DNA from 4 places in the Afifella sp. YEN Y35 genome. Region 1 is predicted to be linked to each of the others. Evidence: riboswitches for the same ligand, from Rfam matches in the RefSeq annotation. Region 1 holds a riboswitch; each other region holds the start of a gene.

Evidence for each region. A riboswitch is a leader RNA that binds a small molecule or an ion and turns the genes downstream of it on or off. The one in region 1 is predicted to bind cobalamin.
Region 2: linked by a shared signal. The riboswitch ahead of ACK8CP_RS18605 (DUF4198 domain-containing protein) and the one ahead of ACK8CP_RS04560 (ABC transporter substrate-binding protein) in region 1 are both predicted to bind cobalamin.
Region 3: linked by a shared signal. The riboswitch ahead of ACK8CP_RS08135 (PocR ligand-binding domain-containing protein) and the one ahead of ACK8CP_RS04560 (ABC transporter substrate-binding protein) in region 1 are both predicted to bind cobalamin.
Region 4: linked by a shared signal. The riboswitch ahead of ACK8CP_RS12330 (TonB-dependent receptor plug domain-containing protein) and the one ahead of ACK8CP_RS04560 (ABC transporter substrate-binding protein) in region 1 are both predicted to bind cobalamin.

What each region holds. Positions count from the first base shown of each region.
Region 1 covers NZ_CP180203.1:937,668-944,963, forward strand. Annotated here, with positions in the region: gene ACK8CP_RS04540 (hydantoinase B/oxoprolinase family protein) at 1-1,119, shown strand, start outside; gene ACK8CP_RS04545 (HpcH/HpaI aldolase family protein) at 1,128-1,880, shown strand; gene ACK8CP_RS04550 (thiolase domain-containing protein) at 1,927-3,087, shown strand; gene ACK8CP_RS04555 (class I adenylate-forming enzyme family protein) at 3,091-4,608, shown strand; cobalamin riboswitch at 4,773-5,006, shown strand; gene ACK8CP_RS04560 (ABC transporter substrate-binding protein) at 5,136-6,143, shown strand; gene ACK8CP_RS04565 (FecCD family ABC transporter permease) at 6,156-7,205, shown strand; gene ACK8CP_RS04570 (ABC transporter ATP-binding protein) at 7,202-7,296, shown strand, end outside.
Region 2 covers NZ_CP180203.1:3,914,209-3,921,504, reverse strand. Annotated here, with positions in the region: gene ACK8CP_RS18615 (cobalt ABC transporter permease) at 1-388, opposite strand, end outside; gene cbiM (cobalt transporter CbiM) at 385-1,017, opposite strand; gene ACK8CP_RS18605 (DUF4198 domain-containing protein) at 1,033-1,830, opposite strand; cobalamin riboswitch at 1,989-2,202, opposite strand; gene ACK8CP_RS18600 (DEAD/DEAH box helicase) at 2,364-3,971, opposite strand; gene ACK8CP_RS18595 (N-acetylglucosamine-6-phosphate deacetylase) at 4,392-5,489, shown strand; gene ACK8CP_RS18590 (GNAT family N-acetyltransferase) at 5,572-6,114, shown strand; gene ACK8CP_RS18585 (winged helix-turn-helix domain-containing protein) at 6,157-7,296, opposite strand, start outside.
Region 3 covers NZ_CP180203.1:1,711,167-1,718,462, reverse strand. Annotated here, with positions in the region: gene ACK8CP_RS08155 (ROK family transcriptional regulator) at 1-212, opposite strand, end outside; gene ACK8CP_RS08150 (SIS domain-containing protein) at 366-1,409, shown strand; gene ACK8CP_RS08145 (ROK family protein) at 1,406-2,380, shown strand; gene ACK8CP_RS08140 (ABC transporter ATP-binding protein) at 2,395-3,483, shown strand; cobalamin riboswitch at 3,917-4,129, shown strand; gene ACK8CP_RS08135 (PocR ligand-binding domain-containing protein) at 4,249-5,499, shown strand; gene ACK8CP_RS08130 (response regulator) at 5,492-6,361, shown strand; gene eutJ (ethanolamine utilization protein EutJ) at 6,374-7,222, opposite strand; gene ACK8CP_RS08120 (acetate/propionate family kinase) at 7,233-7,296, opposite strand, start outside.
Region 4 covers NZ_CP180203.1:2,582,307-2,589,602, reverse strand. Annotated here, with positions in the region: gene ACK8CP_RS12335 (ABC transporter substrate-binding protein) at 1-311, opposite strand, end outside; gene ACK8CP_RS12330 (TonB-dependent receptor plug domain-containing protein) at 311-2,272, opposite strand; cobalamin riboswitch at 2,389-2,588, opposite strand; gene ACK8CP_RS12325 (acyl-CoA thioesterase) at 3,038-3,832, shown strand; gene ACK8CP_RS12320 (DUF2218 domain-containing protein) at 3,890-4,969, opposite strand; gene nikR (nickel-responsive transcriptional regulator NikR) at 5,374-5,877, shown strand; gene nikA (nickel ABC transporter substrate-binding protein) at 6,094-7,296, shown strand, end outside.

The DNA.
Region 1 (7,296 bases):
GGGCTGTGGATCCCAGTCATGAAGCTTTACGAGGCCGGCAAGCCGAACGAGACGCTCTTCCAGATGATCAAGCGCAACGTCCGGACGCCGGATGCGCTTCTCGGCGATCTCGGGGCGCAGGTTTCGAGCGGCATGATCGCGTCGGAACGCCTCAACGCGCTCTGCGACCGCTACGGCCTCGACGACATCTCCGACCTCTCGGAAGAAATCATCTCCCGTTCCGAGACGGCGATGCGCGAGGCGATCCGCAAGCTTCCGGGCGGCACCTATCACGGCGCTTCGAGTTTCGACGTGCCGGGGGGGCAGACGGTCGAGCTCAAAACCGCCGTCACGGTCGACGCCGAGGCGGGCGAGATCACCATCGATTTTGCCGGCTCTTCGGGGCCCGCATCTTCGGGCATCAACGTCGTGCCGGCCTATACGCATGCCTACGCGACCTTCGCGGTGCGTTCGACGCTCAATCCGGACCTGCCGAACAACGCCGGCAGCCTGGCGCCGATCAAGCTCGCGCTGCCGGAGGAATGCATCGTCAATGCGCGCTATCCCTCGCCGGTGAATGCGCGCCACGTCGTCGGCATGTATGTGCCGTTCCCGATCCTGAAGGCTCTCTCCGAAGTCGCTCCCGACCGGGTGGTGGCGGAAGGCTCCGGCGCCGTCTGGACCGTGCAGATCCAGGGCCGCGATGCGAACGGGCGGCCCTTCACCAGCTCCATGTTCAATTACTCGGGCGGCATGGGCGCGCGGGCGACGAAGCCTGGCCTCTCGGCCATCTGCTATCCGACGGGTGTCGCGGCGGTGCCGGTCGAGGTGCTGGAAGCCTCCTATCCGATCGCCTTCACCTGCAAGGAACTGGAACGTGGCACGGGCGGCAAGGGCGCCCAGCCGGGCGGTGACGGCCAGCGCATCGGCTATCGCATGCGCACCAAGACGCCGTGGCTCCTCAACACCATTCCGAGCCGACTGAAGTCTGCGCCGGAAGGCCTGAAGGGCGGCAGCGACGGTGCGCCCGGCCGCTTCGAGATCAACGGCAAATCGGTTCTCGACACGCGCAAGATGGAGATGCAGCCGGACGACGAGGTCTTCATGGTCACGCCCGGCGGTGGCGGCTTCGGAGCCTGAGCGCCGGGATGACGGTCAATGCGGACTTCGCCACCCGTCTGAAGGCCGGCGAGCGGCTCGTCGGCACGTTCGTCAAGACGCCGAGCCCGGCGGTGATCGAGATTCTCGGCTCGGTCGGGCTCGACTTCCTGGTGCTCGATGCCGAACACGCCCCGCTCGGGCGCGAGGCGATCGACCTCTGTCTGCTGGCGGCGCGGGCCGCCCGCATTCCGGTGGTCGTACGCGTGCCGGTCGCGAGCCCCGAATGGACGATGACCGTGCTCGATTGCGGCGCTGCCGGCGTGATGGCGCCGCATGTGCACTCGCCGAAGCAAGCGACGGCGATCGCGGCCGCGATGCGTTTCGGGCGGGACGGACGCGGCTTCTCGCCGTCGACGCCAGCGGCCGGCTATGGGCAGCGCAGTGTCGCCGAACATTTTGAGCTTTCGGCCAGGGAGAGCGTGCTCATCTGCCAGATCGAGGATCCGGACGGCGCTGCTGCAGCCGCCGAGATTGCTGCCGTTCCAGGCGTCGACGGTCTCTTCGTCGGCCTGGTCGATCTCGGCGTCGCCTCTGGTCTGGAGGCGGGATCGGATGAGCTTCGCGCGCTCTGCCGGAGGATCGTTGCGGTTGCCAGCGGGGATGGGGCGCGCACGGGCATGTTTGTCGGCAGCGCCAAAGAGATTCCGGACTGGGAGGGAGCGGGTGCGAGCTTCTTCCTTGTCAAGACCGACCAGGGGTTTCTGAGGGCCGGCGCCGCCGCGGCGCTCGCGACCGATTGAGAACCGGCATCTTTGCCGAACAGACGTCTCGAATGAGGGCATGACAATGAATGTTGCGATCGTCGGCTGGGGCCACACGGCTTTCGGGAAATCCGAGCTGTCCTTCGAAGAGCTCGTCCGGGCTGCGGCCTCGGAGGCGCTTGCCGATGCGGGCATCGGCGGCGAGGACGTCGACGCGACCTTTCTCGGCCATTTCAACGCCGGCATGGTGGCGGACGGCTTTGCATCCTCCATGGTGCTCGGGGCGGGCGAGGGCATGCGCTTCAAGCCCGCGACGCGGCTTGAAAATGCCTGCGCCTCGGGATCGGCCGCGATTTATGCGGCAATCGACGCGATCGAGGCCGGGCGGATCGATGTCGCTCTCGTCGCCGGGGCGGAGAAGATGACCCATCTGCCGGGTGCACAAGTGACGGCCTCCCTCGGGGCGGCGAGCTACCAGAAGGAGGAGGCGGGCGTCTCCTTCCCAGAGATTTTCGCCCGCTTCGCCCGTGCCTATCGCGAGCGTTTCGGCGACCCGAGCGAAGCGATGGCGCGGATTGCCGTGAAGAACCATGCAAACGCCGTCGACAATCCGCTCGCTCAGCTCAGGAAGCCGCTCGACTTCGCCTTCTGCAGCGAGGTTTCCGAGAAGAACCCGATGATCGCGGAGCCGCTGAAGAAGACGGATTGCTCGCTCGTCTCCGACGGGGCGGCGGCGATCGTCGTCTGCCGTGCCGACCGCGCCGGCGAGTTCAAGAAGGCCGTCGGCTTCCGCGCCCGCGTGCAGGTGAACGACTATCTGCCGCTGTCAGCCAAGGATCTGACGCGGCTCGAAGGGCCGGCCGAAGCGTTTCGGCAGGCTTATGCGGCGGCCGGTGTCTCCGTCGACGACATCTCCTTCGCGGAGGTGCATGACTGCTTCACCATTGCCGAGCTGATGACGATGGAGGCGATGGGGCTGGCGCGCCCCGGCGAGGCGGCTGCCCTCGTTGCGGACGGCGTCACGCACAAGGACGGCAGGCTGCCGATCAACCGTTCCGGCGGCCTGAAGGCCAAGGGCCATCCCGTTGGCGCGACGGGCGTTTCCATGCACGTCATGGCCGCCCGTCAGCTCACTGGGGAAGCCGCGGACATGCAGCTCGCCGATCCGAAACTCGGCCTCTGCTTCAACATGGGCGGAGGCGCCGTCGCAAGCTACGTTTCGATCCTCGAGCCTTTGGAGGTCTGACCCATGAACCTCGCGGACTGGCTTCTTCGCACGGCGCGGCGCATGCCCGAAGTACCGGCGCTTTTGCGTGGTGATGAACTTGTGGCGACCTACCGAGAGTTTGCCGAACGGGCCGCACGGCTCGGGCGCGCGCTCAAAGAGGTGCATGGCGTTTCACCGGGAGACCGGGTCGCGATCTTCATGGCCAATTCGACCGAGTATCTGGAGATCATGTATGGGATCTGGTGGGCCGGTGCGGCCGCCGTGCCGATCAACCACAAGCTCCATCCGCGCGAGGCGGCCTACATCGTCAAGGATTCGGGAGCGGGTCTCGTCTTCATCTCCGAGGGAGACGAGGTGCTGGCGCAGCGGCTCGATGAGGGCGTGCGTCTGATCACCGCGCTGGGCAAGGCGTACCAGGAGCTTCTTGCCGCCGAACCGCTTGCCGCGCCACATGCGATGTCGTCGGATGCGCTCGCCTGGCTTTTCTACACCTCCGGAACGACCGGCAATCCGAAAGGCGTCATGCTCTCGGTCGCCAATCTGCAGGCGATGAGCTTTGCCTATTTTGTCGATGTCGACGAGGTGCACACCGAGGATGCCGCGCTCTATGCCGCGCCGATGTCGCATGGGGCGGGGCTCTACAACTTCATGCACGTTCTCCGCGGTGCCCGCCATGTCGTCCCAAAATCAGGTGGATTTGATGCGGCGGAAATCGTTTCGCTTGCCCACTCGCTCGGCGGTCTGTCCTTCTTCGTCGCGCCGACCATGGTCCGCCGCCTCGTCCAGCACGCGAAGACGACCGGCTATGACGGCGATGGGATCCGGACCATCGTCTATGGCGGCGGGCCGATGTACGTCGCCGATATCGAAGAGGCGGTTTCCCTTTTCGGACCGCGCTTCGTGCAGATTTACGGCCAGGGCGAAAGCCCGATGACGATCACGGCCCTCTCTCGCGATCTCGTGGCCGACAGGACCCATCCGCGCTGGAAGGAACGCCTCGGCTCCGTCGGCACCGCGCAATCCTGCGTCGATGTGCGGGTGGCGGACGGCGACGGTCATACGCTCGCTCCGGGCGAGAGCGGTGAGATTTTGGTTCGCGGTCCGAGCGTCATGGCCGGCTACTGGCAAAACGAGAAGGCGAGCGCGGAATCTCTGCGCGACGGCTGGCTCTGGACCGGTGATGTCGGTGCGATGGACGAGGACGGTTTCCTGACGCTGATGGATCGCTCCAAAGACGTCATCATCTCCGGCGGCACCAACATCTATCCGCGCGAGGTCGAAGAAGTGCTCTTGCGGCATCCCGCCGTTCAGGAGGTGTCTGTCGTCGGCCGGCCGAGCCCCGAATGGGGTGAGGACGTCGTCGCGTTCGTCGTCGCACCGGAGAACGCGCCGAATGTCGAAGAACTCGATGCGCTCTGCCGCGAGGAAATCGCCCGCTTCAAGCGCCCGAAGGACTACGTCTTTCTGAATGAGCTTCCGAAGAACAATTACGGCAAGGTGCTCAAAATCGAGCTTCGCAGGCTGCTGAGCCAAGCATAAGCGAATCGGACGGGGCCGCGAACGCGGTGCGTCTGGCTCCACATGACCGAAGTCCGACGTATGCGTGTCTGAAAGATCGCGGGCGTGGCGCGCTTGCTTGTTTGAGCCTGCGCAACCGGGACAGAATGTGGCGCGCATCCGGCTTGACACTCCGACACCATCCAGCCTTTATCTCTGTCGATGGTTTCCAGCGAAACGAAGACTTCGCTGGGTGAAAAGGGAATACGGTGCGGTGTAGCCAGTAGGCGCCAAATCCGTGACTGCCCCCGCAATTGTGAGCGGAGAGCGACCCCGAACGATGCCACTGGGCGTGCGACGGACACCGTCTAACGCCTGGGAAGGCTCGGGGAAGCAGAGACCCGCAAGTCAAGAGACCTGCCATCATCATGCAACCAGACCCGGCGGGGATGTCGGGGGAAGGATCGAGATGACAATCTTGTCGTCGACGACAATGCGCGAGTCTCTTTTCGGGCAATCCATTCCGCCTGCCCCCGCGGTTCTCTCTCGGAACCAGGATAGCAGACACAATGCACCGAAACGTCGCGATCGGCCTTGCAGCACTGGCCAGTCTTTCGCTCATCGACGCCGCGCATGCGGGTGAAACCAAATACCCGCTGAGCATCGACAATTGCGGACAAACCATCACGTTCGAGGCCGCGCCTGAGCGCGACGTCACGGTCGGCCAGTCTGCGACTGAGATTCTCTACTCGCTCGGCCTCGGCGACAAGGTCGTCGGGACCTCTGTCTGGTTCAGCGATGTGCTGCCGGAGTTCGCCGAACTCAACAGCGGCATCGAGCGGCTCGCGGACAACGATCCGAGCTTCGAAAGCGTCGTCGCCAAGAAGCCGGGCCTCGTTGCGGTTTCCTATGAGTGGCATATCGGGCCGCAGGGCATCGTCGGGACCCGCGAGCAGTTCCATGACGTCGGCATCCCGACCTACATCCTTCCGACCGATTGCGTGAAAGACAATTCCGCTGGCGTCGATGGCACCAGGCTCGAGATGTACAGCACCGACGCCCTGTATCGTGCGATCCGCGAACTTGCGGAGATCCACGACGTGAAGGCGGAGGGTGAGGCGCTTGTCAGCGATCTTTCGGAGCGCGAAGCCGCCGCGGTGGAGAAAGCGAAAGAAGCGAAGGCGGGCGACGTTTCCGCGGTCTTCTGGTTTTCGTCTGCCGAAATGGACGTCGATCCCTATGTCGCCGGGCGCAAGGGCGTTCCGGGCTGGATGATGGAAAAGCTCGGCGTCCGCAACGTCGTGGAAAGCGATGAGGAATGGCCGACCGTTGGCTGGGAGACGATCGCCAAGGCCAATCCTGACATCATCGTCGTCGCCAAGATGACCCGCCGCCGCTTTCCTGCCGACGACGTCGAAAAGAAGCTCGAATTCCTCAAGACGGATCCGGTCGCCAAGGAAATGGAAGCCGTCAAGGCGGGGCGGATTCTCGTCATGGACGCCCATTCCATGGATCCCTCCATCCGCAACATCTCGGCACTCGAGATGCTCGCCGATGAACTTCCCAAGCTGAAATAGCAGAGCCCGATCATGGCCACTCAACGACCCGGCCGCTGGCCGGGTCTTCTGACATCGTTGTCGTCGAAACTCGCAATTCTGGGGGCCGCGCTGATCCTCGGGGCTGCGATCGGAGAGACACGTATCCCGCTGGAAACGGTCGGGCAGGTGCTTGCCATGAAGGTGTTCGGGGGAAGCTATCCTGTCGATCCGATCGACCAGGGCATCGTCTGGAATTACCGCTTCAGCCGGGCAATCGTCGCGGCCTCCTGTGGCGCAGGCCTGGCCGTCTCGGGGCTGGTGCTTCAGACGCTGCTGCGCAATGTGCTCGCTGACCCTTACATTTTGGGGATCTCGGCCGGTGCATCGACCGGAGCTGTGGCTGTTACCATCGCCGGCATCGGCGGTGGTCTCGTGTCGCTCTCGGCCGGTGCTTTCGTAGGCGCCCTCGTGGCTTTTGCGCTCGTCATCGCTCTGGCTCGGGCCGCCGGTGGCTTTGCGGGAACATCGACCGGTCAGGTGATCCTTGCCGGCGTGGCCGGGGCCCAGCTTTTCAATGCGCTCACGTCGCTGATCATCGCGCACTCGGCCAATGCCGAACAGGCGCGCGGCATCATCTTCTGGCTGCTCGGCAATCTGTCCGGTGTGCGCTGGCCTGATGTATGGCTCGCCGCACCCGTCGCGATCCTGGTGTTTGTCATCATCACGGTCCATGCGCGGGCGCTCGACGCGTTTGCCTTCGGATCGGATGCGGCGGCCTCTCTGGGCATCAACGTATTGAAGACGCAGGCGATCCTGATCGGGGCGGCCGCTCTGGTGACGGCCGTTATGGTCAGCATCGTCGGTGCAATCGGCTTCGTCGGACTGGTTGTCCCGCATGCGGCAAGGCTTCTGGTCGGTCCGCGCCATGGCCGGCTCATCCCGATGACGGCGATCACCGGCGCCGTTTTTCTCATCTTCGCCGACATCGTGTCGCGAATCATCATTCCGGGCCAGGTTCTGCCGATCGGTGTCGTGACGGCGCTCGTCGGTGCGCCGGCCTTCGCGCTGATCCTGGTGCGCGGTCGCGGAGGGGCGCGATGACGCTGACGGCGCATGCTCTCGGCTGGTCCGCCGGCCGCACTCCGATCGTGTCGGACATCGATCTGACGATCGAACCTGGCGAGCTCTTCGG
Region 2 (7,296 bases), 1.1 Mb from region 1:
CCGGCTCGGCGGCACCGGCCGCAGCTTCGGCAGCGACCAGCGCCGGCGATGAGGCCTCCGCACCGCCGATCTCCGGCAGCTCCTCGGCCGACATCCGCACCTGCGCCACATGGCCCGCGCCGAGATTGGCCTTGAAGACGAGCGGCACCGCCTTTTCGGGCTTGTAGGTGAAGGCTCCGGTCTCGTCGGTTACCGCCTCGCCGAGCTTGTTGCCGTTGTCGTCGAACACCTCGACCGTCGCATCGCTCGCCATGTCGCCATTGGAAAAGCCGACCTCGCCTTCCACGACATCGCCGGACGCATAGACCGACGCGATGACCTTGTGAGCGAGAGCCTGCGGTGCGGGCAGAAGAGTCAGAAAAACAAGGGCTGCGCAGAGCTTTCTCATAGCGCGACCTCCTCGGCAGCGGACCGATTGAAAGTGGCGAAAAGCTCCGGCTTGACGCGGCGGGCGAGAACCACGGCCGCCCCCGTCACCAGCGCTTCGATGATCATGATCGGGATATGGGCGAAGAAGACGAGCTTGGCGGCCGGGATGAATTCGTCGCCGGACAGCGCCAGAGCGATCGCGACGAAGGCCGTCGTCAGCGCGATCGCGAGCCCCCCGCCGATGGCGCCTGAAATCGCGGCGACCGTCAGCGAATTGGAGGCGATCCCCCGCCGGCACAGATAATAGACGATCACCGCCGGCAGCGCGATGTTGAGCGTATTCACCCCGAGCACGGTGAGCCCTCCGAAGCCGAAGAACACCGCTTGCAGAAGAAGCCCGACGAACAGCGCCGGGAAGGCGGCCCAGCCGAGCACCAGCCCGGCCAGACCGTTCATGATGAGATGGACGCTGGAGGGACCGATCGGAACATGGATGAGCGAGGCGACGAAGAACGTCGCGCTCAACACCCCGGCGGCCGGCATCTTTTCCGCCGTCAGCGATTTGAGGCCGAGCGCGATGCCCCCGGCCGCCAGCACCGCTCCCCCGATGACGACGTCATTGGCGAGAGCTCCGTCGACAATATGCATCGATCCCTCCTGCCGTCACTCGACGTCGTAGGCGCGCACCCAGATGACGGCGTCCTGCGAGAGCTCTTTGCCCTCGAACTCCGTCTTCGGACCCGTACCGAGCGCGGCAAAGCCCCAGAACCCGGCCTTCGGGACGCCGAAGGTGAAGTAGCCGTTCTCGTCGCTCATCGCGACGACGGCACCGCCCGGCATCGGCGAGGCTTTGGGTTCGGTGGGCTTGTTCTCGTCCATGGAGGGCTCGGCCGCCATGTATTCGACTTCGATCTCGGCGCCTGCGACCGGCTTGCCTTCCGACAGGACGCGCCCCGTGAAGGTGGAGCCGGCCAGAATGTTGGTCGGGCGATCGAGCGGCACGATTTCCGTCGCAAGCTCTTTGGGCTCGGCCCAGTCGGTCGGCAATTGCGCCCGGTTCAGATAGGCCTTGGCGATCTGCTGGATGTAGATGTCCTCGCTCTCCTCGTAATAGGGCTGAGGCACGACGACGAGCGTGTAATCGCCGGCGCGCTTGGCCGGCAGCGTGGCATCGAAGGCCTGCGCGCTGTTTTCGAGCCCCTCGAAGGAGATCGGCTTGAGGCTGTCCTTGAGATCGATCTTCTTGCCGCGGAAGACGGCGTAGAACTCTTCCGGCGCGCCCATATCCATGACATGGCCGTTCTCGAAGGGGTGCCAGAAGATCAGCTTCAGCGGCACGTCGCCCGGCTCGGCGAGGTTCACCTCGGGCGTATAGATCAGCTGAAAATGCGCTTCGGCTGCGGCGGGAAGAAGGAACGCCGCCGATGTGAGGGCGGCACAGGCAAACTTACGAAGTTTCATTCGTATCGTCTCTCCAATGACTGTGGCGGACGAACCGCGACAGCGATGCGGAAAGGACGATCGGGGTTTTGGCGTGGATTGGGCGCAAATGGGATTCCTGGCGCCGTTCCACCGCCAGACGCTCACCCCGGCGTCCGTTGCGGTGCGGCACCGGTGGCCCGGCGTCGCGCGTCAGCGGCAGGTCTCCTGGCTTGCGGGTCACAGCGTGGCTTCGTCTTCCCAGCGCATATGCGCCAGTGACATGTTGAAGCCCTGCTCGCCGCTCACAGTTGCGGGGGCAGCCACGGTTTCGGTCCCTGCTGGGTACGCCTCACCGTGTTCCCTTTTAATCCGGTCGCTTTGCGTCCGGAAACCGTTGACGCCCCATCTGCCGGCGAATGGCCATAATTGTCAATGCCGTGCACGTTGAGCAGCTATGCCCGGCACGACTTTCCTTTGCCGGCAACGCACGACGCCGAAGGGCGCCCGACGGCACAAAAAAGGCCGACCGCACATGGCGGCCGGCCCTCTCAAAATCAAACGTGTTCAGGCGTTCAGCGCGCGGCGACCTGCTTGTCGCCGGCCCCGGTTTTTGGCTTGCCGCTTTTGCGCAGCATCCGTTCCAGACCCGCCTGGGCGCCCTCGTTGCCGCGGCCGCCGTCGCGGCGGGCCCCGTCACGCCGGCCATCCGCGCCACTTTTGCGGCTCTTGGGCGCGCCGCCCTCCGCCCGCTTGGCCGAACGGCCTCCTTCGGCACCTTCCGGCCTGCGGTTGCGTCCGCCTTTCGGGGCATCGCCGTTGCGGCCTTCATTCCGCCCGTCGCTCCGCCCTTCGTTGCGCCCCTCGGAGCGAGCTTCGAAGGCCGCGGGTTTGTTGCCCGAGCGCCGGCGGTTGCGTGAGGGAGAAGTGCGCTTGCCGGGCTGGCGTGATCTTTCGTCGCGCCGCTCGCCCGCCTGCTGGCGCACGCCTGCAGACGGCGCCTCATCGGTTTCGCCGACCACCTCGGCTCCGGCCTGGGTCGCGACTGCCTCGCGCCGAGGGGCAGCGCCATGCGCATCGATCCTCTTGCCGATCAGCTTTTCGATGTCGCGCAGAAGACCCCGCTCGGAATGATCGCACAGCGAGATCGCGATGCCGCTCTTGCCGGCGCGCGCGGTCCGCCCGATGCGGTGCACATACGCCTCCGGCACGTTCGGCAGCTCGAAGTTGACGACATGCGAAACGTCGTCGATGTCGATGCCGCGCGCCGCGATATCGGTGGCGACCAGAACGGACACACGGCCGTTGCGGAAGGCACCGAGTGCCTTTTCGCGCTGATTCTGGCTCTTGTTGCCGTGGATCGCCGCCGAACGCAGCCCAGCCTTGTCGAGATGCTGGCTGACGCGGTCGGCCCCGCGCTTGGTGCGCGTGAAGACGATCGCCCGCTCCATATCGGCCGTGCCGAGAAGATCGACGAGCATGTCGCGCTTGCCGGCACTCGCCACGTTGATGACGCTTTGTGCGATCTGCTCGATCGGGCGCGACACCGGGGCGACGGAGATTTCCGCCGGCTGATGAAGAAAATCGCCTGCGAGCTTGCGGATCGCCGGCGGCATCGTCGCCGAGAGAAGAACCGTCTGACGCTCGCGCGGCATCTTCGCCAGGATCTTGCGGATCGCCGGCATGAAGCCGAGATCGAGCATCTGATCGGCCTCGTCGAGCACGACGATGTTCGTCTGGTCGAGGCGGACGGCGCCGGTCTGCATATGGTCGAGAAGACGGCCAGGCGTCGCGATGATGAAATCGACACCGCGCGACAGGGCCTTCACCTGCGGCCCGGGCCGGGCGCCGCCGATGACGACCGCCGACGACATGTTCACGAAGCGCCCATAATTGCGCACGCTGTCGGCGACCTGCTGGGCAAGCTCGCGCGTCGGCACGACGATGAGGGCATGGCATGTGCGCGGTGCGGCCGGCACCATGGTGCGGCTGAGCTTGTCGAGCAGCGGCAGCACGAAGGACGCCGTCTTGCCGGTTCCCGTCTGCGCCGTGCCGAGAAGATCGCGGCCGGCAAGCATGGTCGGGATGACCTGCGCCTGAATCGGAGTCGGATTGGTATAGCCTTCGGCGGCGACGGCACGAAGGATGGGCTCGGCGAGGCCGAGTTCATTGAAAAGTGTCAATATGAGCTTTCTCGTCGCGGCCAGCCTGAGACGGCCGGCGCGAGCTGTGTCACTTGGTTTTGGAAGCCTGCGTAGATCAGCTGCCGGGAGCTTACGCCTCAACGGGCGCCTTCGGGGCAACGATCGATACGGAAAGTTGCTTGTGACCACCGACGGCGACGAACGCCTCTACGCGCGGGGTCATCACGCCCCTTGAACCACGCCTTGCGGCAATTGGCAACCGCAATCGCGTTCCCTGCCGCCGAAGCTTGCATGAGCGAGGCATGTGGGGCGGCCGCTTCTCTTGCCGGCACCCGCCGGCGCGCGTATCTCCGGTCCGTTCGCGCGCCGGCCGGACAGAGCGCCCGTGCCCTCGGCATTTCGCAGCCTCCGCACCGGCTGCCCATCGGCTTCCGCCGGCCTTTCAGAGGATCTCGTCTCGTGACCCGCCTTATCGCTCCGACCCGACTTTGGAAGGATGGCCGCTTTGAGACCGGCCTTGCCGTGGAGATCGAGGCGGGCGCGATCGCCCGCATCCGGCCACTTGGCCCGCATGAGACGCCCGACCTCGCGCCCCATCTTCTCGTCCCCGCCCTCACCGACCTTCAGGTCAACGGCAGCGGTGGAATCATGCTCAATTCCGATGCAAGCCCCGCCGCGATCGAGACGATCATCGCGGCCCAGCGCCGCCTCGGCGTCGGCTTCCTGATGCCGACCCTCATCACCACCACGGCCGAACGCATGCGCGCGACCGCCGAAGCGGTAATCAAGGCCTGGGGCATGCCGGGTCTCCTCGGCCTGCATCTGGAAGGCCCGCACCTCAACCCGGAGCGCAAGGGCACCCACGACGCCACCCATATGCGGCCGATGGATCGCGCCACCCTGACAATCTTGGAACGTCTTCGCGCCGCGGATATCCCGGTCATGCTGACGCTCGCGCCGGAAGTCGTCCCCCCGGACCTCATCCGTGAAATCGCGGCGATGGGCGTCGTCGTTTCAGCCGGCCACAGCGCCGCCGATGCTGCGGAGACGGAGGCTGGCCTTGCCGCCGGCATTGCCTGCTTCACGCATCTCTACAACGCCATGCCGCCCATGACCTCGCGCGCACCCGGCCTCCTCGGCACGGCGCTCGCGAGCGACGCCTATGCCGGCATCATCGTCGACGGCCATCATGTCGCCTGGCCGATGGTCGCGATCGCCTGCCGCGCCCGCCCGGTCAGAAACCGCACCTTCCTCGTCTCCGACGCCATGGCAACGGTCGGGGGGCCCGACCATTTCGTCCTCTATGGAGAGGAAATCCGCGTCCGCGACGGGGCCCTCGTCAATGCGGCGGGCGCTCTTGCCGGCGCCCATGTCGACCTTCTCACCTGCCTCAGGAACGCCGTCTTCCATGTGGGCCTGTCGCTCGAAGAGGCCGTCGCCATGGCGACCGACATCCCGAACGCGGCGATGCGGCTCGTCCCTCCGGCCCTCGAGCCCGGCCGCCCCGTCGCCGAAATCCTTGCCCTCGATACGAACCTGACCCGGATCGACATCTGAGGTGCTGCCGCACCGCTGACATGATCGCGCGCCAAGCCTCGTCCCCATCGAGACATGAAGCAAACCGCGTAGAGAGGGACAAATGCAGCCTATCGAGACGGACCGGCTGATCCTCAGGCGTTTCGAGAAGCGCGACGCGCCCGGCCTCTTCGCCTATTTGCAGGAGCCGGCGGTCAGCTGCTTTTTCTCCATGCGGCTCGCCGATCTCGCCGCGGCGGAAGAAGAGGTGAAAAAGCGCGCCGAGAGCGACAGCGAGATCGCCGTCTGCCTGCGCGACACGGGTGAGCTCATCGGCGATCTCTTCGCCGTTTTGGAAGGCGACGACACCTATGCGCTTGGCTGGAACTTCAACAAGGTTTTCTCCGGCGCGGGGTATGCGACGGAGGCCGCCCGCGCCCTCTTCGCGCATCTCTTCACGACAAAAGGCGCGCGCCGTCTCTATGCCTATGTCGAGGACACGAATTATCCCTCGCAGCACCTCTGCGAACGGCTCGGCATGCGCAGGGAGGGCCTCTTCATCGAATACGTCTCGTTCATGAAGGACGAGGCCGGCAATCCGATCTTCGAAAACACCATGCAATACGCGATCCTGCGCAGGGAATGGGAGAGCAGGGCCGGGCTCTGACACGCCGCGGACAGTCCCGGGCCGCGCTCCGGCGCCATGCCGTCACGCCCCTCCGGACGCGAAAGACACCTCGTCGAGCCCGAGCCACGCCGCCATCTTTTCGAGTTCGCCGAAGAGCGCGTCGCGGCTTTCGTCCGGCGCATCCTCCTCGAAATGCACCGACTGCACGAGAAGCCGTGCGTTCGGTCGATCCGCCTTGAGATCGACGCGGGCCACCAGATTGTCGCCGAAGAGGAACGGCAGCACATAATAGCCGTACTGGCGCTTGTCCGCCGGGACATAGATCTCGATCCGGTAGCGGAAGCCGAAGAGCCGCTCGGCGCGGTCTCTTTCCCAGACGAGCGGATCGAACGGGGCAAGCAGTGCCGTCGCATTGATCCGGCGCGGACGGCGGGCCTCGCGATGGAGCCAGGCGTGCCGCCAGCCCGGCACGCTCACAGGCAACAGGACCCCCTCCTCGGCAAGCGACGATATCGCCTCTTGTGCCGGTCCCGGCGGTTGGCGGAAATAATCCCGCAATTCGCGATCCGTCGCGATGCCGTGCGCCCGTGCGGCACGCTCGATCAAGGCGCGATGCGCATCCGCCTCCGAAGGCGTCGGCTGATCGAGGACAGAGGCGGGCAGGACGCGCTCGGGAAGGTCGTAGACCCGCTGAAAATTTCCCCGCCGCGTCGCCGTCGTCAGGTGACCTGCCCAGAACAGCCATTCGAGCGCCCGCTTGGTGCCGCTCCATTCCCACCAGCCGGGACGCCCTTTGTGCGCCTCGAAATCGGAGACGGAAAGCGGCCCCTCCTCCCGGATTCGCTGAAGCACCGCCATCGCTTCCGCCCGATGCTCGGTCGCGAACTGGCGCATCCAGCTCCAAACCGCTTCGCCGCGATCGGCCTGCGCCATGCGCCAGCGCAGCAAAGGCTGCACCTCGAACGGCACGAGCGAGGCTTCGTGCGCCCAGTATTCGAACAATTTGCGCTGCCGCTTCGCTCCCCAGGCGAGCTTGTCCAGAAGCTCACGGTCGTAGGCGCCGAGCCGGGAAAAGGCCGGAAGGTAATGCGCCCGCGCCAGAACGTTGACGCTGTCGATCTGGTGAAGCTGAACCCGGTCGAGGACCCGGCGCAAACTGGCAGAGGTCGGATTGGCCGAACGGGCGGCACCAAAGCCCTGCGCCGCGAGCGCGATCCGGCG
Region 3 (7,296 bases), 770 kb from region 1:
TGGATGCCGATCGTGTAGGCGCCTTCCTCGTCGACCACATATTCGGTGGCGGGCTGGCCCTTGCGGCCGAGGCGACGCCCGGTCTCCTTGATGAGGCCGAGTGCGATCAATTCCCCGGCGATGTTGGACGCGGTCTGCGAGGTGAGGCCCGTCATCCGGGCGATTTCTGAGCGCGACAGCGGGCCGTGTTTCAAAACCGCTTCAAACGCCACGCGGCGATTGCGTCTTCTCGCATGTTCGAGGTTTGTGCCCTGAAGCGACATCGCACTCCGTCTCTGTAAATGGTTGAGTTTTCCAAAACGTTTTGATTAATAGGGACCCATCACGTCAATCAACTTCCTCGATACGGACCCTCAGGCTGCGTTATGACCATGAAAATCAGTGACTTTATCGCCCAACAACCGGCGATGGTCGAGAAAGTCCTGTCCGACTTGCCGTCACAGATCGAAGCGGCGCTCCCGGAATCGGAGCCTGAACGCGTCATTTTGGTCGGCACCGGCAGTTCGATGAATGCGCTCCTTGCCGCCTCCGACAGCTTTTCCGGCCTCCCTGCCGAGCTTGCGTTGCGCAGCCCGCTGACCTTCCTGGCCGAGACTGGCGAGCGCCGGGTCGCCAAGAGCCTTGCCATCGTCTTGTCCCAGTCGGGCAACAGCAGCGATACGATCGCAGCGACGAAACAGGCCCGCAAAGAGGGCATGGATGTCATCGTGGTGACGGCCGGACGAGAGGCGCCGCTTGCCGCCTGTGATGTGAAGCTCGTCTGGCTTCCGGTCGAGGACGAGACCGTCGGGCCGAAGACCAAAGGCTACACGGCGAGCGTTCTGGCGCTTCGCTTGATCGGCATGGCGCTGAGCGGCAAGACGATGCCGACAGCGGCGCGTGGTTTCGTCGAGGGTTATGCACAGCTGATCGAGACGGCGCGCATCTGGTCGACCAACATGGCGCCGAAGCTCGCCGGTGCCGATGTGATCGCAGTGCTGGGGCAGGGACGGCATTACGGTTCTGCACTGGAGGGATCGTTGAAAGTGGCGGAAATGGCCGGCATTCCCTCCTTTGGCCTCGAAACCGAGGAGGCGAGCCACGGCCGTCTGCACGGCCTCACCAAGAAGAGCGTGACGATTGCGCTTGCTTCGAATGCGCACGAACTCGATCTGGCACGCCGTGTCGTGGCAGCGATGGCGCATTACGGCCTGACCGGCTTCATCTTCGATCTCACCGGCAAGGAGCCGGAGGGGATCGTCTGGCCGGCGTCGGAAGAGCCGACGCAAGGTCTCGATACCTTGAGCGCCGTCGTGCCGTTTCAGTGGCTCGCAGTCGATCTTGCCGCGGAACGCGGTCTCGTGCCGGAGGATATGCCTTATCCGGGCATGACGAAGCGGCTCGGCATCAAGGTCGGAGAGGCCGTTTGACGCCCGAATTCCTTTTTGCGGTCGATGTCGGCGGATCCTCGGTGAAGCTTGGCATCGTCGACGGCAACGGCGTCGTCGTCGCCAAGAGCGCACTTCCCTTTCGTTCGCTGGCAAGCTTCGAAGCCCTCGTGGAGGGGGCGGCCGAAAGCCTCGATGCCTTGGCGCGTACGGTCTCAGCTGCGCCCGAAGCGATCGGGATCGCAGCGCCGGGCTATGCCGATCCCGCCACCGGCCTGCCGCTCGACGGCACCGGAAATGTTCCGCTTCTTAAGGGCGGCTCGCTTGCGGCTGAGCTCGCCAGACGTCTGAACGTGCCCGCGGCAACGGACAACGACGCGATCTCTGCCACGCTCGGCGAATTGGAGTTCGGTGTCGGCAGGCGCGTTTCGAGCTTTGCCCTCATCACGGTGGGCACCGGTATTGGCGGCGCCCTCGTCATCGATCGGCGTATCGTGCGCGGCCGTGATGGCAAGCCGCCGGAATTCGGTGCCATGGTTTTGGAGCCGGGTCATCCGTATCAACGCTATGGTCTTCACGGTACGTTTGAGGATCTCGCCGGTGGCAAGGCCGTCATCGCCGCCTATGCCGCGGAGACCGGAGAAGCGGCCGAAGATCTCAACATGAGCCTTTTACGCGAACGCGCTCTGGCCGGTGATGCACGAGCCGACGCGGCGTTCGAGACGATGGGGCGCTACATCGCCCAGGCATTCGGGACGATGATCAATCTCACCGCCATCGAGCTTTGCGTCGTCGGCGGGGGCATTTCGCTCGCCGGAGGCTTTCTGCTGGACCGTATCCGTCGCCACCTTCGGGCAAACACCTGGCCGTATCTGTTTGATGATGCCCGGATCTTGGCGACCGAGCATGGTAACGATTCCGGCCTCATCGGAGCTGCGGCCATGGTGCGCCGCCGTCTCAATCCTGTGGCGGGCGAGAACGTCCCCGTCATCAAACCATCGGCATTCGGTTGAACGAGGTGACCGCCATGGCCCGAGAGCTGCAAGTTGAACTTCGAGGCGTGCGTAAGAAGTTCGGGGCCGCGGAGGTGATCCGCGGTGTCGACCTTGGTGTCGAGCCCGGAGAATTCGTCGTCTTCGTCGGACCGTCTGGATGCGGGAAGTCGACGCTCCTGCGCTTGATTGCGGGGCTGGAGGAGATCACCTCCGGCGACCTTTTGATCGAGGGACGTTCGGTGAAGGATTTGTCGCCTGCCAAGCGTGGCATCTCGATGGTGTTCCAGTCCTACGCGCTCTATCCGCATCTGACCGTGGAAGAGAATATGGGCTTCGGCCTGAAGCAGGCGAAGGTCGAGAAGTCGGAGATCAAGCGGCAGGTCGCGGAAGCGGCGGAAATGTTGCGCCTGTCGGAGCTTCTCCAGCGCAAGCCGCGGCAATTGTCCGGCGGACAACGCCAGCGCGTCGCCATCGGTCGTGCGATCGTGCGCGATCCGAAGGTCTTCCTGTTCGACGAGCCTTTGTCCAACCTCGACGCAGCTCTGCGCGCCCAGATGCGCATCGAGATCGCGCGCCTGCATCGCGACATGGACGCCACGATGATCTACGTCACGCACGATCAGACCGAGGCGATGACGCTGGCCGACCGCATCGTGGTGTTGAACGAGGGGCTCATCGAGCAGGTGGGCACGCCGCTCGAACTCTATGGCAAGCCGAAGACCCGTTTCGTGGCGAGCTTCATCGGCAGCCCGCAGATGAACTTCCTGCCGGTGCGCGTCGCCGGAGCGTCGGAGGGAGGCCCTTGCCTCAAGCTCCCGAACGGGGTCGAAATGGCTTTTCCGGAAGCGCCGGCGGCGGCGATCGATCGGGAGGATGTCGTGCTCGGCATCCGCCCGCATGAGATCAAGTTCAGCCGCGAGAAAACCGAAGGTATTGCGGCCGAGATCGTCGTCGTCGAGACTTTCGGCAACCACACGCTTCTCTATGCCAATATCGGCGAGGATGATCTCGTGACCGTCGAGACGGCTGGGATCAGCGATGTGACGACGGGCGAGCGCGTTTGGCTGAGTTTCGATCCCGCCCATTGCCATTTCTTCGACGGGGATGGTCAGGCTCTATAGTTCGGGCCGAGGCTTTGACGGCATCGGCCACCCCCGTGCTCGAAGGGGTGGCCCGGAGGAGGCGACCCCGAGGAGGTTGCTGGACGGCACACGGGCAGTCCGCCTCTGTTGCAGAAATCCTGTACTGAAAGGCGCTATCCGTCTCGCGGGGTGGTGCCGCTGAGGCCAGGCGAAGAGGGTGTCGAGGCCCGGCAACGTGCGGCATTATGGCCGGATCGGGGCGCGAGCGCCTGTAGAAATCGTCATACATCGAAGTATTATTCTCCAATTCCGATGTAAATATTACGAATATTGGAGCTTCGAATGGCCGTTTTATGGCAGATAGCAACCTGCGCGCGCTAAAAATAAACCGAAGATAGAATTTTCTCCTATTGCCGGTGGGTAACGAAAGCGTTAGCGGCCCTGCCGACTTGACATAAGCCGCCGTTGGCGCCAGTAAAAGCCTGTTACCGGTTTCCGAGCGTGAGAGCGCGAGGATGAAAAGGGAATACGGTGAGGCGTACCCAAAAGGGGCCGAAACCGTAGCTGCCCCCGCAACTGTGAGCGGAGAGCAGGGCTGGGAGTGCCACTGGCGCGTGAGCGCTGGGAAGGTAGCCCTTGCTTGGTGCCGCGAGCCAGGAGACCTGCCGGTGATGTGCGTCGGGCTGTGTGGGCTGTCGGCGTACAACGAGGGATGTCGGGGTCTGCATCCAGCGACGAAAATCACGGCGGGCAGCGCTTGCGCTTGCTTGTCATCTTTCGGCGTTGGGCAGGTCGGTCATCCTGATGGAAGAGCATTTCCCAACTCATAAGTGGCGGATCCAGGACTTCGTCGACGTTCCGACGTTGCAGCGGATCCAGGACACTTTTGCCAAGGCCATGGATATGGCCGCGGTGACGGTTGATCGCGACGGGGTGCCCGTCACCAAAGCGAGCAATTTCCAGCCTGTGTGTCGTTTGATGCGCTCCACCCCCGAAGGGTTGCGGCGTTGTCATGCATGCGATGCCTGCGGGGGGCTCGCCGCCTACCGCTCAGGCCGGCCGGCGACTTATGTCTGCCATGCCGGGCTCGTCGACGTCGCCGCGCCGATCATCATCGAGGATGAATATCTCGGCTGCCTCTTGTGCGGCCAGGTGATGCTCGAAGACGAGCGCGAGCGCACGATCAGCAACGTGCTCGACCGAAACCATTCTCTCGGCATTGCTCCGGCAGAGCTTGAGGAAGCCGTCTATGCCATGCCGGCGGCCGATCGAGATCGCCTCGATTCCGCCGTCGAGATGCTGATGCTGGCGGCGAGCCACATCATCGAGATTGGCAAGACGAACCTGATCCAGGCGCGCCTCCTCAAAGAGGTGAAAGCCAAAGCCGCCACGGAAAAGGCGCTGCAGGATGCCCAGTTGCGGGCGTTGCAGGCGCGCGTCAATCCGCATTTCCTGTTCAATTCGTTGACGCTCATTGGCTACACGGCCTTCGAGGAGAAGGCGGTGAAGACCGAGGAAGTCGCTTACATGCTGAGCGACATCCTCCGCTACAGCCTGCGCAATCTCGCCACTTCGGTGCCGCTCAGCGAAGAATTCGACATGATCGAACGCTGCTTGCGCCTCCACCAGCTTCGCTTCGGCGACCACCTGAGCATCGAAGTCGATCTCGACGAAAGCCTGCGCAATTGGCCGGTCCCGTGCATGGTTCTGCAGCCGCTTGCCGAGAATGCCATCGTGCACGGGGTGGAAGCGCTCTCGCGGCCGGTTCGCGTGCGCGTCTCGGCGCGGAGGGTGGACGATCGCGGCTTGATCGAGGTCTATGACAACGGCGCGGGGATGAGCGAGGCTCAGGTCGCCGCGCTCAACAACGATCGTTGTGTCCTGCAGCAGGCGGAGCGCAGCCGCGCGGCTCTCGGACTGCAAAGTGTCATCACCCGGCTCGACAGCGAGTACGGCAACGACTTCGATCTCAAAGTAACAAGCAGATTGAATGAGGGAACCCGAATTGAGCTTTCCTGGCCACTCGGCGACTATGCGCAGCTTGAAAATGCTTGAGCTCGCACGCACTGAGCGTTTTGCGTCCATGTTTCAAGGCGCTTTTCAGCAGGAGTCCTCGGTTCGGCCCGGCCTCCTGGTGGCCGACGACACGCCCATCATTCGCTCGACGGTCAGCCGCGTCGTGGCGGCTGAGGCGCTCGACTTCGCCAATGTCTGGGAGGCCAAGAACGGCTCCGAGGCGGTGGAGCTGGCGCGGCGCGAGCGGCCAGAACTCATTCTGATCGACATCAAGATGCCCGGCGTGGACGGGTTGGAAGCGGCCGCGATCATCAAGGCCGAGCTGCCGCGCACCCGGCTCATCTTCCTCACGGCTTATGATGAATTTGCCTATGTGCAACGCGCTCTCAAGATCGGTGCGCTCGACTATCTTTTGAAGCCGATCCGTCCGGCGAAGCTTGGCGAATTGTTGCGGAAGCTCCACGGTGAGATTTGCACGGAACTGAGTGCATCCTCGTCCGCCGCCGATGCGGAGATCGCGCGGGACGTGACGTCGGCTGCCACGCCCTGTGCGCCGGAGAGAGATCCGGTCAAGCGTGCGATCGCCTTCATTTCCGAAAACTATGCCGATGAAAACATGTCGCTCTCGGCTGTCGCCAACGTCGCGCATCTCAGCCCGTCGCACCTTGCGCACCGTTTTCGCGAATGTGTCGGCATCAGCTACAAGCAGTTTCTCACCGAGAAGCGCATCGAGGCGGCCAAAGATCTGCTCTTGACGACCGACACGACCAACGAAGCGGTCGCCGAGCAGGTCGGCTATGCCAACGTCACCAATTTCTATCGCCTGTTCCAGCGCGAGACGGGGATGACGCCGGCGCAGTTCCGCCGAAGCGAGAAGGAGCCGGCGTCCGACGCGCAGTGATCGCGGGGCCGCCTATTTTTGAAGCGGCGCGCTTTTTTTGTCTTCGCGATCATGCATGGCGATGCCAATCGGCGTCACGAACATCGGGTGAGACGGCAGCTTCGTCGGGATTCCGGTCATCTCGGCCACGATGTCGGCCATGCCGGGCATCCCGCTCGTGCCGCCCACCAGATGGATGGTCTTGACGTCGTAAGGGGCGATGTGGCGGGCAACGATGCTGCCGACCTTCTGCATCACCGGTCTGACCAGCGGATAGAGTGAACGGGCCCTTTTCGGGTCTTTCTTGATGTCCTCCGCTTCCTCGAAGGAAACGCCGAGAGCGCCTGAGATCACCAGCGTGAACTGGGTCCCGCCGGTCGCCTCGTCGGCGGTGTAGACGACTTCGCCATCCTTGAAGATCGCAACGCCCGTCGTGCCGCCGCCGACGTCGACCACCGCCCCGTCCTTGATCTGCAGGAGGGCATTGGCCGCTGTCGGCTCATCGACGAAATGCTCGCATTCGAGCCCCGCACCGATGACGACATTCTGCGTTGCCTTCACCTCCGCCGGCGCAACGCCGGGAGGGTAGGAGGTCGCCGCACTCTCGAGCGCGAAGCCGAGATCCGCCTCCACCTCAGCCTTCATGCGTGAAAGGATCTGCATGGCGCCGATGAAATCCACCACGAGGCCGTCCCGCACGATCTGCGCGAACTGATACCGCCCGGCGAGAGGCTGTCCGTCCTCGTCGAGGACGACGAGAACGGTGTAGGCCGTGCCGAGATCGACCCCGACATGGACGCGGCCCTTGTACCCCTGTCGGGCCGGCGTCTTGTTGAAGACGCTGACCGCACGGGCGAGGATGTCATCGGCGTGGCTGTTCATCGTTTCTGCCTCACGCGGCTTCCGCTCGGGTCTTTTCGGTCAGGCGGAGTGTGTCGATGGCGATCATCTTTTCC
Region 4 (7,296 bases), 1.6 Mb from region 1:
AGATCGACGGTGACGCGCTTCGTGTAGCGCCCGGCAAAGACCATGTCGGGTTTGTAGCGCATCACCTCCTCGGCGAGGCCGCGATTGCGCGGAAACGCGCGCGCCTCCTCAGACAGGTTCGACATGGAGGCGTCGCGCGAGAAGTAGCTGAGCGAGGCGATCTGATCGGGATCTGCAAGCCGCATCAGAAGCTGGTCGGCACACAGATTGATCGAGACGATGTGCTGCGGCCTCGCCGCCGCCGGAGGAGCATCGGCGACGGCGAGGACTGCAACGGCTGCCAGACAATACGTGAGCCAACGCCCAGGCATTAGAATGTCAGCCGAACTCCGGCATAGGCGCTGACGCCTTCCCGGTCATAACCCCACTGATCATAGGCCTTTTCGTCGAGGAGGTTTTCGACCCGGCCGTAGATCTGGGTGTTGTCGGTGATGTCGTAGGAGGCGGCGACATCGACGAGCGTGTAGGGATCGAGGGTGATCGTTTCGCGGTTCACGTAGAAGGCGTCGGTCCACACCCAGTCCTTCTGCTCGCCGTTGTAATCGACCGAGACGTTGACGTTGGCGCGCCCCTGAAGGAACGCGTAGTTGACGACGAGGCTGGCGACGTTCTGCGGCCGGCGGATCAATTCGTCGCCGGTCGGGTCCTCGCCGTCCGTATAGGTGTAGGAGCCTGTCACCGTCAGATTGTCGATCGGCTCGACCGTCAGGGCGACTTCCACGCCATCGATCTTGGATTCTCCCGGCTGGTTGATCGAGGACTGGCCCGAGCCGGTGATGAGGTTGGAGATCTCCTGATTGAAATAGGTGACGTCGAGCGAGGCCCGGTTTGCCCAGAAGGCCTGCGCGACGCCGACGTCGAAGCCTTTCGCCTCTTCCGGCTCGAGATCCGGATTGCCGCGATAGGTGTTGGTGTAGCCGTAGAGTTCGAAGAGCGTCGGGTTCTTCACGCCGGTGCCGTAGGAGGCGTGGAGCTTGGTGCCGGTCTGGCGGAAATTGTAGGCGCCGGTCAGCCGGTAGGTTGTGGCATCCTCGAAGACGTCGTTCAGGTCGTGGCGAAGGCCCGCCGTCAGCGACAGGTCCTCAAACAGGCTCAACTGATACTGGCCGATGAAGCCCGTCGAGGTGATGGAGCGATCGAAGGACGACCAGGCGCTGTCGGAGACGGCGCTGTCTTCACCCCGCTCGACCCCAAAGGTGAGCGTATGCCCGGCATTGGCGATGGCGGGCGTATCGAACATGAAGGTCGAGCGGTAATCGAACTGCAGCCGCTCGCCTTCGTAAGTGCTGGTGACCGTGGTCGGGTCGAGATCGCGATAATCGCGGGTCTGATCGGTGTAGGAGATGCCGGCGAGCTGCTCCCAATGCCCGTCGAGGAGCGTCACCTTCGCCTGAGCGCGGGTGAAAAGCTGGTCGCCCTTCATGTCCTGATTGGAATCGAGCGGGCCGGTATGGCCGACGGAGGGCAGAAACCCTTCCGAATCGAGATCGGTGCGCAGGCGCGTGTAACGCGCGACGCCTGAAAGATTGAGCCAGTCGGTGACGTCGACGCCGCCCTTGGCGAAGAGGGTGCCGTTTTCGTAGCCGTCGTCTTCCCTGTTGCCGAGGCGTTCATCGGCGACCGAGATTCCATCCGTGCGCACGCCGGATGCGCCGGCGATGAAATCGTAGTTGGTGCCGGCCGTCCCGATCGTGGCGTTGCCGCTCAACGTCTTGTGCGAACCGGCTTCGAGGCGGCCCGTCAGATGCGTGCCGGGTTCGGCGCGCCGGGTGATGATGTTGACGACGCCGCCGATCGCATCGGAGCCGTAGAGCGCGCTCTGCGGCCCGCGCAGCACCTCGATGCGCTCGATGTTGTCGGCAAGAAGATGGGCGAAATCGAACTCCGAGCCGCGCGCCGGGTCGTTGACGGGGATGCCGTCGACGAAGATCTTGGTCTGGTTGCCTTCCGAGCCGCGGATGCGAAGCTGCGTGAACTGGCCGCGCGGGCCGGCCGCATTGACGATGACGCCCGGCACCTGGCGCAGCGCTTCCGTCGCGTCGTGGATGTTCTGCTGTTTCAGCTCTTCGCCGGTGATGACGGTCACGGCGCTGCCGACCTCCGTGAGGGGCGTCGCCGTCAGGTTCGCCGTGACGGAGAGTTCGGGGAGTTCGACGACGTCATCGTCCTGCGCGGCGGCCGGAGACATGCCGGCGGCGACGAAAAAGCCGGCACAAACGGCGACGAAGCGTTGCGGCGGAACGCCTTCACGCGAGGGGCGGGAGAAAAACACGGGACGACCTCAAGGGCGGCGCACGGCCGGTTGGCACATCACCGCGATCGAGGACGCTTCATGCGCAAGGGCTCATGAAGTCTATCCCATCGGCACATCCCCGACCGACGTGACCGCGCGTGACCACGGTTGACGGCAGGTCTCCTGACTTGCGGGTCATGATCGCGTCGCCGCCTTCCCGGTACCCTCGGGGCCAGTGGCATTGTGACGAGCGATTCGCCGCTCACAGTTGCGGGGACAGTCGCGGATTTGAGCATCGCCCGCACCGCGTTCCCTTTTGAGCCTCCAAAGAGGCACCGTCGAAAGGACGGGACCACGATCGCGGCCGTCGCGTCAAGATGAATCGCAGGCGCATGAGCTTGATTGGAAGTCGTTTTCGCTTTCGGCCGCGACGGATGAAGCTTGCCGATGGCGCCCGGCGGCGCGGCCTCCTGCGAGAATGGATGGCTATGGGAGAGGGGGCAAAAGGCCGCAGAGGCGGAGCGCGCACGGCGCCTTTGCCGGGTTTCGTTGGGCTTCCCAAAGGTCGGGCGGATAGATTGGGCCTCAGAGGTTGCGCCTGGGCGATCGGCAGAAAGTCCGCCTTGACGGTGTGCGCTGCGGTACGCTTGAGGCGGGAAGGCGTTCAGGCTCTGCGCCCCTGGGATGAGGTTCGCAGGCCTTCTGCGGTGGCGATACAGAGCAGCTTGAGCGCTTGGGATGGGGAGGTCTCGACATGGTCATGGCAGCAGAACATTTGCGTGCTGAAGCGGCGGAGAGCGCGCAATGAACGCGCCGGAGACAAGCCCGGAGAACGCGTTGGGGCGTCCCGCCAACGGCTTTACCCGACTGATCGACTTCGTCTTTCCCGGCGATGCCAATCACCATGGCACGCTCTTCGGCGGCATCGGCCTTGCGCATATGGACAAGGTCGCCTTCCTCGTCGCCTCGCGTTACGCGCATGTCGACTTCGTCACCGCCTCCTGCGAACGCATCGATTTTCACGTCCCGGCGCATGTCGGGGAAATCGTCGAGCTGACGGGAAAGGTCGTTCGCGTCGGCCGCCGTTCGCTCGGCGTCGAGGTCGATCTCGTCGCCGAGGCGCCGCTGTCCGGCGAACGGCGCCTGTCGACGCGGGGCATCTTCAACATGGTGGCCGCCGATACGCTGGAGCGGTATGGCGGAGCATTGCCGCCCCTGTCGGACGAACCCGAGATGGCGGTGTCTGAAAGCGGCTCCTGCGAAATCGTCTTTCCCGATCAGACGAGCCATTACGGCAGTCTCTATGGTGGCCACGTCCTTGCCGCGATGGGCAAATCCGCGTTCGTCGCAGCGACCCGCCATTGCCGAAAAATCGTCGTCATGGCCGCCTCGCAACGCGTCGATTTCATGGATCAGGTCGTCGCCGGCGAGATGATCGAGCTCAACCCTTCGATCGTGGCGACCGGGCGCTCCTCGATGACCGTCGAGGTGACGATGATTGCCGAGGCGCTCCTGTCGGAAAACCGCCGGCTGTGCGGCAAGGGGACGTTCGTGATGGTCGCCGTCGACGAGACCCACCGCCCGGTCGCGATCGCCTGAGCGCTTTTTGAAGCAAGGAGATTCCGCTGGTCGGATGCGGCGCGGCGGGCGCGAGCGTCACTCGTTTCCCGGCGCCCGATCCACGAACTCACCCTGCCGCCAATAGGCGACGACGAGGTGATCTTCCTTTTTCAGTCCGCGCTCGGTGCGCAGATGGTTGCGGATTGCCTTGAAGGCGTTGAACTCGCAAGCCGCCCAGACATAAGGCGAAGAGGCAGATGGCGGGAATTCGACGGCACGGACGGCCTCGCTCAGGCGAAGGCCCGCCCTGTCCCCGCCGCGGTGGATCCACTCGACCGTGATCGCGCCGTTGCCGATCGGCTGCTCCTCCTGAGGTCCGGCGACCTCGATCAAGGCGCGACCCGGCGTGTCGGCGGGAAGGATCTCCAGAAATCGGCTGATGGCCGGAAGCGCCGTTTCGTCGCCGGCGAGGAGATACCAGTCGCGACCGCGCACGATGCTGCCTCCGACCGGGCCGGCAAGGCCCGCCATCACGCCTGGCTGTGCGCGCAGGGCGAATGCCGTGCCGGGACCAGCGTCGTCATGGAGAACGAAATCGATGTCGAGGGTTCCGGCGGCGGGGTCGCAGCTTCGCACCGTATAGCGCCGCAGCGCGGGCGTCGGCCTCTCCGGATCCCATTTCAGGAGACCGTCGCGGCCGACTGTCGGCCAGACCAGTTCGCCGCCCTCGGGCGGAATGATCAGACCGAGATGCAGGTTCTCGTCATCGGCGAAGCGGTCGAGGCCCTCGCCCGCAAAGGTGATCCGGCGCATATGCGGAGTGATGTCGCGCACCGTGCGGACGCTGACCGGGCGGAAGTTCGGTGGGGTTTCGATGTCGTCGCCGTCGCCCGCCCAGACGATCTCGGGCGAGGGCGCGCCGGCGAATTCCTTGAGATGGGCGGCAAGCGCCATGCGCATGTAAAAGAGACCCGAGATGTCCCGCGCCTCTGCTTCAAGCTCGATGGCTTCAGACAAAGCGCGCAGCGAGCCGCTCCCGAAGTCGTAGAAGATCCGATGGGTGCCCCCGTCTCGGCGAATGTCGGTGTCGTATTCGGCAAGATGGGCACAGACCGCCTCGACGATCGGTTCGGGGTCGGCGATGGAGACGACGGCTCTCGCACTCAGATGGCGCATGTGAACCTTTCCTCTTGCGGCAAAGGCGCAGCCGGCGGGGAGACCGGCAGCGTCGGAGAGAGTGCGCCGGCCGTCCCAGTTTGCGTGTCGGAGAGACGGCCGGCGCAGGGTTCACGCTCCCGCATCCGTCGAAACGGTCGCTGGCGATGCGCGCGGGATCGCGATCTCCTCACCATATCACCGCAGGCCGCATAAGCAAATAAAATATGCGTTTTTAAATCATATTATTTGGCGTGATGGTGCGACGGCCTTTTGGGTGCGCGCGATCTGCGCCACGTGAGGAGGGCTTTCCCTAGCCCCCGCATCGCATGGGTGGACGGACCCCGTTGCGGGCTCGTTTTCCGATGCGGTCGCGGCTATTCCTGGGCCATAGTGTCGGACAGACGGCGCCAATGGCAGGCGGTATGGAACGGATCACCATCACTCTCGAAGAAGACCTCCTCAAGGAGATCGATGCTTTGAGCGAAGAGCGCGGCTATCAAAGCCGCTCCGAGGCGTTGCGCGACATGGCCCGCGAGGTTCTGGCGCGCGAGGCGACCGAATCGGGAGAGCCACTCGGCAACGACCAGCTCTGCTACGGCTCACTCACCTATGTGTACGATCACGCGATCCGCGACCTGCCGAACCGGCTCACGGACAATCATCACGCGCATCATGCGCTGTCGATCGCCACGACGCATGTGCACATCAATGCACAGAACTGCCTCGAGGTATCGCTTCTCGCCGGCACTGCGGGCGATTTGCGCAAATTTGCCGACAGTGTCAGCAGCCAGCGGGGCGTGCGCTATGGCAAACTCCACATCATCCCGCTGATTGGCCGGCTGAGCGGCCCCCTGACCGGAGCCCTGGCGGCTGGAGGGGATGCTCCCCCGCATTCCGGCGGATCTCACGATGACCACGAGCATTGAGCGGCCTTTTCGCCGCTAACACCATTCCATCCATGTGAAGACTGAGATCGAAACGGTTGAGGCCGGAAGCCGCATGGGCGGTCGTTTGACCCTGCGAAACGCCACGCGTTTTTTCGGGGACCCGCAGGGCAGGGTCCCTGCCGGCGGGGTTGACACGTAGGGGAAGTGTGAGGGTACTGAAATAGTTCATACTCCGTCCTTCTCCCCTCAAGGCCGATGTTTAAAACTCTCCGCGTGATCGCGTTCTGTGTGGGCGCAGCCCTTTCACTCGTGCCGCATGCGTCGGCCTCAGCCGGTGCGACCCTCACCTTTTCGTGGCCGGTCAATGTCGGCTGGCTCAACCCGCATCTTTATTCGCCGAACCAGATGTTCGCGCAGAACATGGTCTACGAGCCGCTGGTGCGCTACCGCGCCGACGGCACGCTGGAGCCGTGCCTGGCGCAATCCTGGCAATCTTCGGACGACGGCAAGACCTATACGTTCAAGCTGCGCAAGGGCGTGACTTTTTCTAACGGAGAGGTGTTCGATGCAGCGGCGGCCAAGGCCAATTTCGACGCCATTCTGGCCAATCGATCGCGCCATGCCTGGCTCGAACTCGCCAACCAGATCGTTTCCGTCGAGGCCGTCGACAGCGACACGCTCAAACTGACGTTGAAGGACAGCTATTACCCGCTTCTCCAGGAGCTCGCGCTTCCGCGTCCGTTCCGTTTCATCGCGCCCTCCATGTTCAAGGACGGCGGCACGAAGGACGGCATTCTCGAGCCTATCGGAACCGGTCCCTGGAAGCTTCAGGAAACCCGCCTCGGCGAGCGGGACGTTTTTGTCCGGAACGACAGCTATTGGGGCGAAAAACCGGCTTACGAGAAAATCGTCGTGAAGGTGATCTCCGATCCGAACACGCGCGCGATCGCCTTCGAGACGGGCGAGATCGATCTGATCTACGGCGTCGATGGGCCGATCACACCCGATACCTTCGAGCGCTTTCGGCAGATGGGCATCTACACGACGGAGCTCTCCGAGCCCTACGAAACCAAGATGCTGGCGCTCAACACCAATCGCGGCGCGACGCGCGACCTCGCCGTGCGCAGGGCGATCAATCATGCCGTCGACAAGGACAAGATGATCGCGACCGTCCTTTACGACACGCAGCGCCGCGCCGACACGCTCTTCGCCCCCAACGTCCCCTATGCCGATATCGGCCTGAAGCCGTACCTCTACGATCCGGAAGAGGCGAAAAGGCTGCTCGAAGAGGATGGCTGGCACGCCGGCAGCGACAAGGCGATCCGCGAGAAGGACGGCGAGCCCCTGGCGATCGAGCTCTGCTTTCCGGGGACGGATGCGGTGGCGAAATCCATGGCGGAAATCATCCAGGGCGACCTTCGCAAGGTCGGCATCGACGTCAAACTGACGGGCGAGGAA